Regions from separate parts of the Kitasatospora sp. NPDC001159 genome, predicted to be linked through region 2. Evidence: riboswitches for the same ligand, from Rfam matches in the RefSeq annotation. Region 2 holds a riboswitch; the other holds the start of a gene.

Region 1 (5,685 bases), on a different contig from region 2:
CGCCTCCATGCGCTCCAGGTCGGTGGCGAAGTAGGCGGAGATGTAGCCCTTGTCGAAGCGCATGCCCTCGGTGAGCTCGAGCTCCAGGCCGAAGGTGTTGCTCTCCTCGACGGTGATGACGCCTTCCTTGCCGACCTTGTCCATGGCCTCGGCGATCAGCTCGCCGATCTGGGTGTCAGCGGCGGAGATGGAGGCGGTGGAGGCGATCTGCTCCTTGGTCTCCACATCCTTGGCCTGGGCCAGCAGCTGGTCCGAGACGGCGGCGACGGCCTTCTCGATACCGCGCTTCAGGGCCATCGGGTTGGCGCCGGCGGCGACGTTGCGCAGACCCTCGCGAACCAGGGCCTGGGCCAGCACGGTGGCGGTGGTGGTGCCGTCACCCGCGACGTCGTCCGTCTTCTTGGCGACCTCCTTGACGAGCTCCGCACCGATCTTCTCGTACGGGTCCTCGAGCTCGATCTCCTTGGCGATGGAGACACCGTCGTTGGTGATCGTGGGGGCGCCCCACTTCTTCTCCAGCACGACGTTGCGACCCTTGGGGCCGAGCGTGACCTTCACTGCGTCGGCGAGCTGGTTCATGCCACGCTCAAGGCCGCGGCGAGCTTCCTCATCAAAGGCGATGATCTTGGCCATCTGAAGTGGTCCTCCGGGACACGGTCGACTGCTCGGACCAAGGGGTGCCCGCGACGGACGGCCCTGGTGTGCGGGGGTCCATTCCCCTACCGCTCCCGGGGGCCTCACCGACCCGGTCCGCTGTCACTCTCACGCTGTGAGTGCTAACGCCAATGATTAGCACTCCGGGTGGTCGAGTGCAAGCCCAATCGACAACCCGCGAGCCGCCGTCGGGCCCCGCCCGGCAAGGCGGACGAGGGCGCGGACGGGAACGCGAACGGGCCCGCACGACGCGTGTCGTACGGGCCCACCGAGAAGCAAGAGGTCCACCAGCAGTGGGCCGTGCCGAGCTCCTGGAGCCGGAAGGGGTCAGACCGCCGCGCGGACCATGTCCGCCTGCGGGCCCTTCTGTCCCTGGGAGATCTCGAACTCGACCCGCTGGCCCTCCTCGAGGGTGCGGTAGCCGTCCATCTGGATCGCGCTGTAGTGGACGAAGACGTCCGCACCACCGTCGACCGCGATGAAGCCGTAGCCCTTCTCCGCGTTGAACCACTTGACGGTGCCCTGAGCCATTCCGAACTCCCCTAGTGCTGTGCTGGCCCTTCACGTGCCCGCAGGTCGCGGGCCCGGGTCTGGTTGGAGGCCGGCCCGGGGAACCCCCCCTGAGCGCAGCCGTGCACGCCGCAATCCTCCGCCCGGAACACCGCACGGCTTCCGGTGAGCGGGTGATTACGTCGACCGCCGCTGAATGTATCCGGATCGCCGCCCTCTGCAACAGGGCCAGCCGCCGGGAATTCCATAGACCCGTCAAGAGACAAGGTCGAGCAAACCGGGAGAAACTCGGCATTCCGCGCCGGACATAGCGGACGAATTACCCAAATCCCTGCAGGAATTCTGACATCCGCCTGACATGTTTCACGGCCCTGGATTCGGCCCGGCCTCCGCGCCCGGACGACCTCCGGCGAAGCACCGCGCGAGCCGAGAGGGAAGCCCCGTTCCCAGCAGAGCCACACTCTACTCCGACTCGACCGGGAAATATTCCCGCCGAAATGCCAGCGGCCGCCCGCGCATACGGAGAGTCGAATTCCGTACGTGCGGGCGGCCGGGAGGCGGGTTCGCGACGGCTCAGCAGCCGCCGGCCACCGCCGGGATGATCGAGACGCTGGCGCCGCCCTTGATCTCGGTCGCCAGGCCCTCGGCGAAACGCACGTCGTCGTCGTTCACGTACACGTTGACGAAACGGCGCAGCTTGCCGGTGTCGTCCAGAATGCGGGCGGAGATACCCGCGTGGTTCTTCTCCAGGTCGGCGATGACCTCGGCCAGGGTGGCCCCCTCGGCGGACACCTCGGCGGCGCCGCCGGTGTAGGTGCGCAGGATGGTGGGGATGCGGACGTTGGCGCTCATGGCTCTCCTAGCGGGGGTAGGGGTGGTTCAGGCGGACGCGAGGCCGGCGGAGCGGAACGACTCCAGCGTCGGGCGGATGACGGCGGTCATCCCGGCGTCGGAGACGGCGTCCAGCGTCTTCAGCCCGTCGCCGGTATTGATCGCGACGGTCTCCTTGGCCGGGTCCAGCTGACCGGTCTCGACCAGCTTCTTCAGCACGCCGACGGTCACCCCGCCCGCGGTCTCGGCGAAGATCCCCTCGGTCCGGGCCAGCAGCCGGATCGCCGCCACGACCTCCGCGTCGGTGACGTCCTCGACCGCCCCGCCGGTCCGACGGGCGATGTCCAGCACGTACGGGCCGTCCGCCGGGTTGCCGATCGCCAGCGACTTGGCGATGGTGTCCGGCTTGACCGGCTTGACCACGTCCCGGCCCGCCTTGAACGCGGCCGACACCGGCGAGCAGCCCTCGGCCTGGGCCCCGAAGATCCGGTACGGTCGGTCCTCCACCAGGCCGAGCGCGATCAGCTCCTGCAGCCCCTTGTCGATCTTCGTCAGCTGCGAACCCGAGGCGATCGGGATGACGATCTGCTCCGGCAGCCGCCAGCCGAGCTGCTCGCAGATCTCGTACGCCAGCGTCTTGGAGCCCTCGCCGTAGTACGGACGCAGGTTGACGTTCACGAAGCCCCAGCCCTCGCCGGCCGAGTCCCCGATCAGCTCCGAGCAGAAGCGGTTCACGTCGTCGTAGTTGCCCTCGATGCCGACCAGCTCGCCGCCGTACACCCCGGCCATCACGACCTTGCCCTGCTCCAGGTCGTGCGGGATGAAGACGCAGGACCGGAACCCGGCCCGGGCCGCCGCCGCCCCCACCGCGCCGGCCAGGTTGCCGGTCGAGGAGCAGGACAGCGTGGTGTACCCGAACGCCCGCGCCGCCTCGATCGCACAGGCCACCACCCGGTCCTTGAACGAGTGCGTCGGGTTGCCGGAGTCGTCCTTCACGTGCAGCGGAGCGGTGAACCCGAGCTCCCGGCCCAGGTTGTCCGCCTTCACCAGTGGGGTCCACCCCGGGTTCAGGTTCGGCTTGGACGCCACATCGGCCGGCACCGGCAGCAGCGGCGCGTAGCGCCAGATGGACGCCGGACCGGCCTCGATCCGCCTGCGCAGCTCCTCCGCGCGCTCGCTCCCGAACTCGTACGCGATCTCCAGCGGCCCGAAGCACTCCAGGCAGGCGAAGCTGGGACCGAGCGGGAAGCGGGTGCCGCACTCCCGACAGGACAGCGCGGCGGCGGGGCCGAGGTCAACCGAAACGGGTGCGACAGTGTCGATAGCCATGATGGCGGAGGCCTCTCTCCTCATCTTCCCCGTGACGCGGTCGCGCCACAGGCCGGAATTGGCACCTGTCCCGCCGGGGCCTGTACGACAGCCGAGCGAGAAGGTTGCCGGGACGTCAACGGGCCGTTCCCTCAGTCCCTCTGGATGAGCTTGTGAAGTTGTGGTTCAGCGGCGACCCCGGCGTGCGAAGGGCCGACCGCTGTACGAAGACTGTATCCGAAGGCGTCAGCCCTGAAAGGGGCCGTCCGCCACGCGAGATGGCCCGTTCCACCCGACCTCGCCGAGGAGACCCACCGTGCCCGCCGAACCGACCCCCGCACTCCTCCCACAGGCGGCGTCCTGGCTGCGCCGCCGCTCGTGGAGCGCGGCCGACCGGCCGGTTCACACCCTGCTGGAGGCCAAACGGCACACCCGGCAGACCGTCAGCGTCGTCCTCCCCGCACTCGACGAGGAGGCCACCGTCGGCGACATCGTCCGCACCATCCGCCGTGAACTGATGGACCGCATCCCTCTGGTCGACGAACTGGTCGTACTCGACTCCGGCTCCACCGACGCCACCGCCGCCATCGCCGCCGAGGCCGGCGCCCGGGTGGAGCACCGCGACGCCGTCCTGCCCCGGCTGCCCGCCGTCCCCGGCAAGGGTGAGGTGCTCTGGCGCTCGCTGCTGGTCACCCACGGCGACATCGTCTGCTTCATCGACGCCGACCTGCGCGAGTTCGACCCCGCCTTCGTCTCCGGCATCATCGGTCCGCTGCTGACCGACGGGGACATCCACCTGGTCAAGGCCATGTACGACCGCCCCCTGGAAGTGTCGATCAGCGGCTCCGCCGGTGGGGAGACCGGCGCGATCGTCCCCACCGGCGGCGGCCGGGTCACCGAACTCGTCGCCCGCCCCCTGCTCAACCTGCACTGGCCGGGACTCGCCGGCTTCGTCCAGCCCCTCGGCGGCGAGTACGCGGCCCGCCGCTCACTGCTCGAACGACTGCCCTTCCCCACCGGCTACGGCGTCGAACTCGGCCTCCTGGTCGACGCCTTGGAGCTGGTCGGCCTGGACGGCCTGGCCCAGGTCGACGTCGGCGTCCGGCACCACCGCCACCAGGACGGCCAGGCCCTCGGCCGGATGGCCGCCACCATCTACCGCACCGCCCTGGAACGCCTCGACCGCACCCACCGCCTCAAGGCCTCCGCCGACCTGGTCCACCCCCACCTCACCCAGTTCACCCGCGACCCGCAGACCCGCGCCTTCGCCGCCCACACCCACCCCGTGACCGCCCTCGAGCGCCCCCCGATGCACACGATCGCCGAGTACGCAAAGCGCCGCACCGACGGGTGACAGACCCGAACAGCGCGGCTGCTGCGATTTCGCCAGTTGTCCCGGCGATTGGTTTGCGATGCCTGCCGACCGGCAACATCCCAACCGTGACTCCTCCCCCTCTCGACGAGGAGGCTTCCCACTCGACCCCTGCGGAGCCTCGTGACCCCTCCCCCGCGCGAACGCGGGGGCTTCTCACTTGGGTCCGTCAGACCTCATGACGGCCAGGCCCTGACCGCTGCGCATGGCAGGTCTCCGACTGTACGGCTGCGCCGCACTCCGCTCCGCCGTACGCTCGGAATCCACCCCGACGGGTGAACGGGCAGACCCAGAAGAGGACTCATGGCCGATTCATCGACCAAACGTTCAGGCCAGGCCGGCACCGCCCCCGTCCTGGTGGCCTCCAACCGGGGACCGGTGTCGTTCAGCACCGCCGACGACGGCACACTGACCCTGCGCCGCGGCGGCGGAGGCCTGGTCTCCGGCCTCTCCGCGATCGACGACCCGAACGCCGTCTGGGTCTGCGCCGCCCTCGGCGACGCCGACCGCCGGGCCGCGAGAGAAGCCCCCGACGGCCGCCTCGACCTGGCCGGCCACGACGTCGGCGGCCAAGCCGTACGGATGCTGGACATAGACCCGCAGACCTTCGCCCACGCCTACAACGGCGTCGCCAACTCCACCCTCTGGTTCGTCCACCACCTGCTCTACGCGACCCCCATCGCGCCCTCCTTCGACGCGGAGTTCCGCACCGAATGGGCCGCCTACCAGGCCTACAACACCGCCTTCGCCGAGGCCCTCGCCGCCGAAGCCGCCCCGAACGCCGCGGTCCTCGTCCAGGACTACCACCTCTCCCTGGTCCCGGCCCTGCTCCGCCAGGCCCGCCCCGACCTGCGGATCGGCCACTTCTCCCACACCCCCTGGGCCCCGCCCGAGTACTACCGGCTGCTCCCCGACGACGTCGCGCGCGACGTCCTCACCGGCATCCTCGGCGCCGACCGGGCAGGCTTCCTCACCGAACGCTGGGCCCGCGCCTTCGCCACCTGCTGCGA
Region 2 (11,327 bases):
GGCGGTGGGAGGCCAAGGGACCGGCTCCTTCTTCCAACGGACTCACCAGATCGGGTGAGATTCCGGAAAATAGGTTTGACGCCAGACCCTAGTGAAGATCTATCCGTTTTGCCACTCCCCCGAAGGCGTGAAGTCCGGTTCCCACGCTGACTTCACGGGATCCGCACACCCTCGCAAAACGGGCAATGACCAGGTGTCACCCCGCCCGGACCGAGGTCAGGGCCGGGCCAGCCGGTTCAGCAGCAGCACCGAGGCAACCGGGCGCGCGCCCGCCTTGCGCACGCCCTCCGCCACCTCCCGGTCGGTGGACACCACCACCACCGGACGGCCTTGCGGCTCGGCACGCACCAGACGACGGATCAGCTCGTCCGCGGTCTCACCGGTCCGGCTGAACCGTACCCGAACCCCGCGCGGCGGCGCCATGATCACCGGAACGTCCAGGTCCTGCCCGTCGAACACACAGGTGACCTCCGCCTGGGTGCGCTGGGCCAGCATCGCCAGCCCGCCCAGCAGCCGGATCCGCTGCTGCTCCAGCGGCAGCGTCGGATAGCCGGTCTTGGTCACGTTGTAGCCGTCCACCACCAGGTGCACCTGCGGGATCGCCAGCAGCTGGTCCAGCAGCGCCGGGTCGTCCTCCGCCAGGCCGCGCCGGGCCACGTCGTGCGGTGAGGCCGCCCCCGGCACCACCGCCTCGACCAGGTCCGCCGGGCGGATCTGGGAGACCGGCAGCGCCAGCTCCCGCTGCAGCCCCTGCGCCGACTGCAGCACGGTGTCCAGCAGCAGCCGCAGCCGCATGTCCTCGACGCTGCGCCCCTCGCGGGCCGAACGGCGGCCCTGCTCCACGACGTTCTCCAGCTCGGAGACCCGGTGCCGCAGCCGGCGCGCCTCGCTCTCGGCCGCGCCGCGCTCGCTCGCCGCCTGCGCCTTCGCGGCCTCCAACTCCCCGGCCACCCGCCGGGTCTCGGCCTGCGCCCGCCGGGTGTCGCTCTCCAGCGAGCGCACCTTCTTGCGCAGCGACTCGGCCTCCCGCCGGACGCCCTCGAACTCCGCGCGCTGCCGGTCCAGGTCGGCCCGCGCGGCCGCCCGCACCTCGGCCAGCTCGGCCTGCAGCTTCTCCACCAGTCGGCCGGCCTCCGCGGCCGCGTCCTCGGCGCCGGCCCGCTCGGCCTCCTCGCCGGCCTCGGTGACCAGTCGGCTCCAGCCGACCGAGCGCACCAGGTAGGCGGCGGCCGCGACGTCCATCGGATCAGCGGCGCTGGGAACGGTGCCCGACTCCAGCGCCTTCACCAGGTCCGGCTGGCCCAGTCGCAGCCGCTCCGCTATGCGCCCCCGGAAGGCCGGCTCGGACTCCAGCGCCGCCGCCAGCGCCGTGGCCGCGTACTTGGCCCGGCGCGCGGGAGTGAACTTGACGTACTGACGCAGGCTCTGCGGCAGCTCCGCCGACGGCAGTCCGCCCAGCGCGTCCGAGGCCAGCCCGACCACGCGCCGGCGCACCCCCTCGGGCAGCGGCCGGTCGAGCTTCTCGACCACACGCTCCGCAGCGGCGTCCGGGGCTCCGGACTCACCGGAACCGGCGGTCTCCGGGTCAGCCCCCTCCGGGAGGGGGGCCCCGGACGGGGCCGCCTCGGCGGCCGGCTCCGATATCGGCGCAGCGGGCTGAAGCCCCTGCGCTTCGGCGGGCTCCTTCGCTGCGTCCACCACGTCCTCGGCTCCGATCCTGGTCCAGCGGGTGCGGCCGCGGCCGCCCCTGTCGTCACGCTCCGTGCGTCTTGTCTGTATTGTCCCGTGCGGCGGACGGGCGCGTCGCGCACCGCCCACCGCACCGGCGGGGATCAGCCCTGCTCGGCGTGGGCCTCCGCGCCCTCGGCGCCCGGACGGGCCACCAGCTCGACCTGGTCCACCGCGTTGCACCAGCGGCAGCGCACCGACTCGATCGTCTCGCTGAGCACCTCGGTCTCCTCGACCTTGGACTCGCCGGCCAGGTCGAAGTGCAGGAACTCGGTCACCCGCGCGGTGCGGGTCACGTCGAAGCGGGTGAGGTTGCCGCACAGCGTGCAGCGCCAGCGCGTCTCGGCGGTCAGAGCGGGGACAGTCATCGGGGATCCTCTCGGCTGGTCCCTGGGTGGGCTAGGCGCTCCCCCCGGAGCCCCGGCGTCGGCGGCGGGAGGCGGGAATGCCCGCCCCCAGCCTATTGCCTGGGGCAACCACCACGACCACCGGTTACCGGAACACGAGGGGTAGTCCACCTGCCGTAAACCGCCGTGTCACCTGCAGCATCCGGAGGGATGCTTGGCCCCATGGCACTCGCGGCCCCCGACCACACCGACGCGCGGGACGGCCGCCCGGCGGTGACCGCCCCGGCGGTCACCTACGCCCTGATCGCGGTCAACACCCTGGTCTTCCTGCTCGGCCCGGCAGCCGGGCTCAACCCGCTGTACAGCAGGGGTCAGGCGCGGGTCTGTGCCGAACAGCGGTACGAGCAGCGCTGGGGCGCCGTCCCGGCCGAACTGCTGGCCGGACACCCGCTGACCGCCGAACAGCTGGCCGAGGCCCCCGACCCGGTCCCCGGCTGCCCGGTCGCCCCCACCCCCGGCAAGCACCCGGCGGTGTCCGCCCTCACCGGGCTCTTCCTGCACGCCGGCTGGCTGCACCTGCTGGGCAACCTGCTCTTCCTCTATGTATTCGGCCCCACCGTCGAACGTCGACTCGGCCGGGCCAGGTTCCTCCTCTTCTACCTGGCGGCCGGCAGCCTGGCCTCGTACGGCTTCGCGCTCGCCGAGGCGCACTCGGCGGGCTCCACCCGGGTCCTGATCGGCGCCTCGGGCGCGATCTCCGGCGTGCTCGGCGCCTACCTGCGCCTCCACCCCCGCGCCCGGGTGACCACCCTGGTCCCGCTGCTCCTCTTCCTCCCGCTGCGCTTCCCGGCCTGGCTGGTGCTCGGCCTCTGGTTCGCCCTGCAGTGGTGGTCCGTGCACTCGGCCGGGCCCGGGGTGGCCTACCTGGTCCACGTGATCGGCTTCTCGGCCGGCTTCCTCTACGCGTGCACCGTCGTCGGCCGCCCCCCGAGACGCCCCGACTGAGGCCCGATACCCTGGCCGCACCCCACAAAGGAGCCCGAACAGTGATCACCGCCATCGTCCTGATCAAGACCAGTGTCGACCGCATCCCGGAGATCGCCGAGGCCATCGCTGCCATCGAGGGCGTCAGCGAGGTGTACTCGGTGACCGGCGGCTACGACCTGGTGGCGATGGTCCGGGTTCGCCGCCACGACGACCTGGCCGAGGTCATCCCGGGCCGGCTCAACAAGGTCCCGGGCGTGGCCCACACCGAGACCCAGATCGCCTTCCGCACCTACTCGCAGCACGACTTGGAAGCGGCTTTCGCCCTCGGCCTGGACGAGTAGGACTCAGCCCTCGCGACGGCCCCTGTCGATCTGCACAGTGGCGACGCAACGGCCGCCCTCGTTGCGGTAGTTCCAGGCCGCGCCGTCCGTGACCAGCTCGCGGACGGCGGTCAGGAAGCGCTCGATGTGCTCGTCCGGCGTCCCGGCGCCGAAGCTCACCCGGATCGCGTTCAGGCTGCGCTCGCCCGGCAGCGAGGGCTCGGGCGCCCCGCACACGGGGACTGGACCGGGTGTCACCCCAGACTCCTCCCCGAGCAGGGTGCGTACCAGCGGGTGGGCGCAGAACAGTCCGTCGCGAACCCCGATGCCGTACTCGGCGGACAGCGCGGCCGAGAAGTGCGAGCTGTTCCAGCCCTGGACGACGAAGGACAGCACGCCCACCCGGGCGGCGCTTTGAACGTCACCAGTCGCGCCGAACAGGCTGAGCACCCTGACCTGCGGGATCTCCGCCAGCCCCGCCGTCAGCCGCTCGACCAGCTGCCGCTCCCGGGCCTCCAGCGCGTCGAAGCCGGCCTCGGTCAGCGCCCGGCAGGCCGAGGCGATCGCGTAGGCGCCGATGACGTTCGGCGAGCCGGCCTCGTGCCGGGCCGGGCCGGTGTGCCACTGGACGGCCACCGAGCCGTCCACCTCCCGCGCCACCGTCCGGGTCGCCCCGCCGCCGGCCAGGTACGGGTCGGCCGCGTCCAGCCAGTCCGTCCGCCCGGCCAGCACCCCGGCCCCGAACGGTGCGTACAGCTTGTGACCGGAGAAGGCGATCCAGTCGACGTCCAGCTCGCGCACCGAGACCCGGTGGTGCGGGGCCAGCTGGGCGGCGTCCAGCACCACCCGGGCGCCGTGCCGGTGCGCGGTCGCGGTCAGTTCGGCGACCGGCCACAGCTCGCCGGTCACGTTGGAGGCCCCGGTGACGCACAGCAGCTTCGGCCCCTCGGGCGCCCCGGCGAGTGCGGCGTCCAGCGCGGCCACCGCCTCAGCCCGCGAGCGCGGCGCCCGCAGGTAGTCGACCTCCAGCCCGGCGTGCGCCCAGGGCAGCAGCGAGGCGTGGTGCTCGGTCTCGAAGGCGAACACCCGGGTGCCGGCCGGAACGGCGGAGGCCAGCAGGTTGAGCGAGTCGGTGGTGGCGCGGGTGAAGACCACCTGGTCGCCCCCGCGCAGGTCGAGGAACTCGGCGACGGTGCGGCGGCTCTGCTCGAACAGGTCGGTGGACAGCTGGGAGAGGTACCCGGCGCCGCGGTGCACGCTGCCGTAGTAGGGCGCGTAGGCGGCGACGTCGTCCCACACCCGCTGGAGCGCCGGCGAGCTGGCCGCGTAGTCGAGCGCCGCGTAGCCGACCTTCTCTCCGCTGGCCAGCGGGACCTGGACGTCGCGGCCGAGGACGGCGAGCGGGGCACATGGGAGGGGCCGCGCGGAGCGCGCCGAAAGAAGGGTGGTGGCGGACGACGGGTGGGAAGCAGACATGAGGATGCACTCCTTCGGGGGTAGGGACCCCGGGAGTGCCAGTCGTCGGGCGTCCGCGCTTGTCGCACGGACGGCTTGCCGGGCGACCCGGTCCTCACCCAGGGCACCCCGCCACGGACGGAGGGTTGCCGGACAGCAAGCTGGGGCTTGACGCTGTCACTCATGACCTGGCCGAGACTCTAGGTCGGGTCCGCCGAGTGGTCAAACAGGAATCCACCATCCGGACAGTGTCCTCGACCGCTCGCCTCCGGGGCGCTCGGGGCCTGTGCCAAGGGCCCGCACCGGCGAACCGGCACGGGCCCTCAACTGCCGCCTCAGCTACGGCTGGTGGCGTCCGCCCAGCGCCGGAGCAGATCCTGCGCCGCGCCCGAGTCGACCGCCTCCGCCGCCCGCGCCATGCCCGCCGCGAGCTGCTCGGTCAGCGGCGCGTCGCCCAGGTCGAGCGCCACCAGCGCCGCCGCGGTGTTCAGCAGCACGGCATCCCGCACCGGCCCGCGCTCCCCGGCCAGCAGCCGGCGCGCGACCTCGGCGTTGTACGCGGCGTCCGCCCCGCGCAGCGCCTCGATGCCGACCAGCTCGATGCCGACGTCCCGCGGGTCGAAGGTGGTCTCGGTGACCACCCCGTCGCGCACCAGCCACACCCGTGAGGTGGTGGTGATGGTCAGCTCGTCCAGCCCGTCATCACCACGGAACACCAGCGCGGTCGCCCCGCGCCGGGCGAGCACCCCGGCGATCAGGCCGGCGAGCCGGGTGTCGAAGCAGCCGATCGCGTGCGAGGTGACCTTGGCCGGGTTGGTCAGCGGGCCGAGGATGTTGAAGGCGGTGGGCACCCCGAGGTCGCGCCGCGCGGTGGCGGCGTGCCGCATCGACGGGTGGAACTTCGCCGCGAAGCAGAAGGTGAGCCCGACCTCCTCGGCCACTTCGGCCACCCGCCGGGCCGACAGGTTGAGCGCCACCCCGAGCTTCTCCAGCACGTCCGAGGAGCCGCTGGTGGAGGAGGCCGACCGGTTGCCGTGCTTGACCACCTTGGCCCCGGCGGCCGCCGCGACGATCGCCGACATGGTGGAGATGTTGACGGTCTTCGCCCGGTCGCCGCCGGTGCCGACGATGTCCACCGCCGGGCCGGGGATGTCCAGCGGCTCGGCATGGTCGTACATCGCGTCGACCAGCCCGGAGATCTCCTCGACCGACTCGCCCTTGGCCCGCAGCGCCACCATGAACCCGGCCACCTGGGCGGGGGACGCCTCGCCGCTCATGATCCGGTCCATCGCCCACGCGGTGGACGAGCGGTCGAGGTCCTCCCCCTTCAACAGCGCCGCCAGGAGGTCCGGCCAGGTGCGGACCACCTGCACGGGGTCGGTACCACCGTTCGCAGGGTTCACGTTCACCATGGCTGACTCCAGCTGTTGTCGGTTCCCCCACACCGGGGACGTCCGTACGGATGGAGCCAGCCTATCCAGCGGTAGCGTTCCTACGGCGGTGCCTTCTCTAGTGCTGAGACAACACCGCTCAACGCGTGGCCGGGGTCCGCTTGGCCAGTCGGGCCCGCAGCAGGGTGGCCACCGCCCCGGCCAACGCGACCGGCTCCACCGGGCGGGAGATCGCGGCATCGGCCCGGCTCCAGGCGGCGAGCCAGGAGTCCTGCGGCCGGCCGATCAGCACCAGCACCGGCGGGCAGCCGTAGATCTCGTCCTTGAGCTGGCGCCCGAGGCCGAGCCCGCCGGCCGGCACCGCCTCGCCGTCCAGGACGCAGAGGTCGACGCCGCCCTTCTCCAGCGCTTTGAGCACCGCGGGGGTGGTCGCGCACTCCAGGTAGGACAGCTCCGGAAGATCCTCGGCGGGCCGACGGCCGAGCGCCGTCAGCACCTGCTCGCGGGTGTTGCGGTCGTCGCTGTAGACGAGGACGGTGAGCATCTCGTCGGTCGTGTACGCCATGGGCCCTGCTCCCTCAAGTGTGATCCGGACCACGTTCACCTGATCCGGATGCTACTCCCGTTTCGCCCGGTCCCGAGCCCCCATCGCGCACGTTCCCCCTCAAGCCGCCGCGCCCACGACTCGCCCGCCCGGAGGACGGCCCGTCACCCGGACCCGCCTAGACCACCCGGACGGCCGATGGGGCACCCCGTCCCCTACAACCGGACGCTGCGCCGACCGTGCAGCGACGCGCCGGGCAACGGGGTCGCAGACCCCTCCGAGGAACCGTCAGAAAAGGGACACGCCGCTGCTCAGTCCCCGTCCGGACACCCCGTCGGCCGCCAAGCGGGCATACCGCACGCACCGGACACTCCGAGGGACACCCCCCGGCGTGAAGACGGAATAAGGGACCGACATAATGTCCGTCGTGGCGACAGCAACAGCAGTAGAAACCGGGCACGCGCACGGATCGGTCAACCGACCGAACATGGTCAGCGTCGGAACGATCGTCTGGCTCAGTTCCGAGTTGATGTTCTTCGCGGCCCTCTTCGCGATGTACTTCACGCTCCGCTCCGTCAAGGGAGCCGAGTTCTGGACCGAGAAGGCGCACGCCCTGAACGTGGGCTTCTCCTCGGTCAACACGACCATCCTGGTGCTCTCCTCGCTGACCTGCCAGCTCGGCGTGTTCGCCGCCGAGCGCGGGGACGTGAAGAAGCTCCGCATGTGGTTCATCATCACGTTCATGATGGGCGCGATCTTCATCGGCGGCCAGGTGTACGAGTACACCGAGCTGGTCAAGAAGGACGGCCTCTCGCTGTCCTCCGACCCGTACGGCACGGTGTTCTACCTGACCACCGGCTTCCACGGGCTGCACGTGACGGGTGGTCTGATCGCCTTCCTGCTGGTCCTGGGACGGACGTACGCAGCCAAGCGCTTCACGCACGAGCAGGCCACCGCCGCGATCGTCGTGTCGTACTACTGGCACTTCGTCGACGTCGTGTGGATCGGCCTGTTCGCGACCATCTACCTGATCAAGTAACCAGCTGATCAGGTCGCTGGCCACCGGCTGCGGCCCCCGCCCTCACGGCGACGGGCCGCTTCTGCCGGTGCCGACGCTCCCACCGACCGACCGCGCGCGCAGCCTTGGAACAGGCAGCCTCGTGCCGGCCAGACCGGCCGCCGGGTGCACCCACCAGTCGACCAGATCCTGACACCGGGGTTATTCCGTGAAAAAGCTCTCCGCACGACGGCGCCACCCATTGGCGGCGCTGGTCGTCCTACTTCTCGCCCTGGCGGCAACCGGGGGGCTGTACGCCGCGTTCGCGCCCGCCGACAAGGCGCAGGCCGACGTCGCCGCGCAGTCGCTCGCGATCGATGAGGGCAAGAAGCTCTTCGCCGTGGGCTGCTCCTCCTGCCACGGCCTGAACGGCCAGGGCAGCAGCGACGGTCCGAGCCTGGTCGGCGTGGGCTCCGCCGCTGTCGACTTCCAGGTCGGCACCGGCCGCATGCCGGCCCAGCAGCCCGGCGCGCAGGTCCCGCGCAAGAAGAACATCTACTCGCAGGCCGAGATCGACCAGCTCGCCGCCTACGTCGCCTCCCTCGGCCCCGGCCCGGTCACGCCGGACCCGCAGCAGTACACCTCGACCGACCCCGAGGACATCTCCAAGGGTGGCGAGCTGTTCCGCACCAACTGCGCCCAGTGCCACAACTTCGCCGGCCAGGGCGGTGCCCTGACCAAGGGCAAGTACGCCCCGTCGCTGGAGGGCGTGGACGCCAAGCACATCTACGAGGCCATGCAGACCGGCCCGCAGAACATGCCGTCGTTCCCGGACACCACCATGCCCGAGGAGCAGAAGAAGCAGATCGTGGCCTTCGTCCGCCACACCACTAGCGAAGAGCCCAACCCCGGTGGTCTCACGCTGGGCAGCCTCGGTCCGGTGACCGAGGGTCTGTTCGGCTGGATCTTCGGGCTCGGCACGCTCGTCGCGGTCGCGATCTGGGTCGCCGCCCACACCACCAAGGCCAAGAAGTCATGAGCCACGACATGTCAGAAGAGAAGCTCCCGGAGTCGCACGGCTCCGCCGGCGAGGTCGCCGACCACGGCAACCCCTTCGCCGACCCGGGCCTGCCGGCCCACGAGCCCCGTCGCACCGACATCGACGAGCGGGCCGCCAAGCGCGCCGAGCGCCAGGTCTCGCTGATGTTCGTGGTCTCGATGCTCGCCACCGTCGGCTTCATCGCCTCGTACGTGGCCATCGACCCGGACAAGATCGTCTACATCTTCCCGCTCGGGAAGGTCAGCGCGCTGAACTTCGCGCTCGGTCTGACCCTGGGCGTCGCCCTGTTCATGATCGGCGCGGGCGCGGTCCACTGGGCCCGCACCCTGATGTCGGACGTCGAGATGCCGTCCGAGCGTCACCCGATCGAGGCCTCCGACGAGGTTCGCGCGGACGTCATCGAGCAGTTCAAGACCGGTGCCGCCGAGTCCGGCTTCGGTCGCCGCAAGATGATCCGCAACACCCTCATCGGCTCGATGGCGCTGGTCCCGCTCTCCGGTGTGGTCCTGCTCCGCGACCTCGGCCCGCTGCCCGAGAAGAAGCTGGCTGAGACGGGCTGGAAGGAGGCGACCCCGGCCAAGCCACTGGCGCTCGTCAACATGAGCACCATGCAGCCGCTGAAGCCCCAGGACATCGCCGTCGGCTCGCTGACCTTCGCCATGCCGGAGGGTCTGACCACCCACGACGAGGACTTCCAGCAGCAGATCGCCAAGGACGCCCTGATGCTGGTGCGCATCGCGCCGGAGGACATCAAGGACGACAAGTCCAAGGAGCTGGGCTTCGAGGGCATCCTCGCCTACTCCAAGATCTGCACCCACGTCGGCTGCCCGATCAGCCTCTACGAGCAGCAGACCCACCACGCGCTCTGCCCCTGCCACCAGTCGACCTTCGACCTGGCGGACGGCGCGCGCGTCATCTTCGGCCCGGCCGGTCACCCGCTGCCGCAGCTGAAGATCACCACTGACGAAAAGGGCAACCTGGTCGCCACCGGCGACTTCGAGAAGCCTGTCGGCCCGAGCTACTGGGAGCGTGCTCGATGAGTAGCGCGAGCAGCACCACGACCGGTGCCGCCAAGCCCTCCAGCACGCGTGCCAATCCCGCCAGCAAGTGGGAGGCCGCGGCTGACTGGACGGACGGCCGGCTGGGGATCTACTCCCTCGCCAAGGCCAACCTGCGGAAGATCTTCCCGGACCACTGGTCCTTCATGCTGGGCGAGATCTGCCTCTACTCGTTCATCATCATCATCCTGACCGGCGTCTACCTGACGCTGTTCTTCAAGCCCTCCATGGGCGAGGTCATCTACAACGGCTCGTACGTCCCGCTCAAGGGCATCTCGATGTCCGAGGCGTACGCGTCGACCCTCGACATCAGCTTCGAGGTCCGCGGCGGTCTGCTGATCCGTCAGATCCACCACTGGGCCGCCCTGGTCTTCGTGGCCGCGATGCTCGTGCACATGATGCGCGTGTTCTTCACCGGCGCGTTCCGCAAGCCGCGCGAGATCAACTGGGTCTTCGGCTTCCTGCTGCTGGTCCTGGGCATGTTCGACGGCTTCTTCGGCTACTCGCTGCCGGACGACCTGCTGTCGGGTACCGGTATCCGCTTCATGGAAGGCGCGATCCTCGCCACCCCGCTGGTCGGCAGCTACCTCCAGATGTTCCTGTTCGGGGGCGAGTTCCCCGGCCACGACATCGTGCCGCGGTTCTTCACCATCCACGTGCTGCTGATCCCGGGCATCATGCTCGGCCTGCTGGTGGCGCACCTGATCCTGGTCTTCTACCACAAGCACACCCAGTGGGGCGGCCCGGGCAAGACCGAGAAGAACGTCGTCGGCATGCCGCTGATGCCGGTCTACATGGCCAAGGCCGGTGGTTTCTTCTTCCTGGTGTTCGGCATCATCGCCGCCATGTCGGCGATCGCCTCGATCAACCCGATCTGGGCCTACGGCCCGTACCGTCCGGACCAGGTGTCCACCGACGCCCAGCCCGACTGGTACATGGGCTTCTCCGAGGGTCTGGTCCGCGTCATGCCGGGCTGGGAGATCAACCTCTGGGGCCACACCCTGAACCTGGGTGTGTTCCTCCCGGTGATGGTGATCTTCCCGCTGGTCCTGGTCGCGATCGCGGTCTACCCGTTCATCGAGGGCTGGATCACCGGCGACAAGCGCGAGCACCACATCCTGGACCGCCCGCGCAACGCCCCGGTCCGCACCGCCCTGGGTGCCGCCTGGATCAGCCTGTACCTGGTGCTGCTGATCGGTGGTGGCAACGACCTGTTCGCCACCCACCTGCACCTGTCGATCAACTCGATCACCTACTTCGTCCGCGTCGGCTTCTTCGTGGTCCCGGTCATCACCTTCATCATCACCAAGCGCTGGTGCCTCGGCCTGCAGCGCCGTGACAAGGAGAAGGTGCTGCACGGCCGCGAGACGGGTGTCATCAAGCGCCTGCCGCACGGTGAGTTCGTCGAGATCCACGCCCAGCTGCCGCAGAAGGACCTGC

Evidence for each region. A riboswitch is a leader RNA that binds a small molecule or an ion and turns the genes downstream of it on or off. The one in region 2 is predicted to bind S-adenosylmethionine.
Region 1: another riboswitch for S-adenosylmethionine. It lies ahead of thrC (threonine synthase); the one in region 2 lies ahead of ACWC9T_RS22695 (aminotransferase class V-fold PLP-dependent enzyme).

What each region holds. Positions count from the first base shown of each region.
Region 1 covers NZ_JBSFJV010000031.1:9,669-15,353, forward strand. The annotation lists gene groL (chaperonin GroEL) at 1-633, opposite strand, end outside; gene ACWC9T_RS18010 (cold-shock protein) at 982-1,185, opposite strand; gene ACWC9T_RS18015 (MoaD/ThiS family protein) at 1,738-2,016, opposite strand; gene thrC (threonine synthase) at 2,044-3,324, opposite strand; SAM riboswitch class I at 3,342-3,475, opposite strand; gene ACWC9T_RS18025 (glucosyl-3-phosphoglycerate synthase) at 3,620-4,657, shown strand; gene ACWC9T_RS18030 (alpha,alpha-trehalose-phosphate synthase (UDP-forming)) at 4,979-5,685, shown strand, end outside.
Region 2 covers NZ_JBSFJV010000044.1:51,977-63,303, forward strand. The annotation lists gene ACWC9T_RS22670 (NlpC/P60 family protein) at 1-16, opposite strand, end outside; gene ACWC9T_RS22675 (NYN domain-containing protein) at 217-1,530, opposite strand; gene ACWC9T_RS22680 (hypothetical protein) at 1,833-2,096, opposite strand; gene ACWC9T_RS22685 (rhomboid family intramembrane serine protease) at 2,298-3,080, shown strand; gene ACWC9T_RS22690 (Lrp/AsnC ligand binding domain-containing protein) at 3,122-3,403, shown strand; gene ACWC9T_RS22695 (aminotransferase class V-fold PLP-dependent enzyme) at 3,407-4,858, opposite strand; SAM riboswitch class IV at 4,909-5,026, opposite strand; gene trpD (anthranilate phosphoribosyltransferase) at 5,173-6,249, opposite strand; gene ACWC9T_RS22705 (hypothetical protein) at 6,368-6,793, opposite strand; gene ctaE (aa3-type cytochrome oxidase subunit III) at 7,191-7,811, shown strand; gene qcrC (cytochrome bc1 complex diheme cytochrome c subunit) at 7,999-8,808, shown strand; gene qcrA (cytochrome bc1 complex Rieske iron-sulfur subunit) at 8,817-9,869, shown strand; gene qcrB (cytochrome bc1 complex cytochrome b subunit) at 9,866-11,327, shown strand, end outside.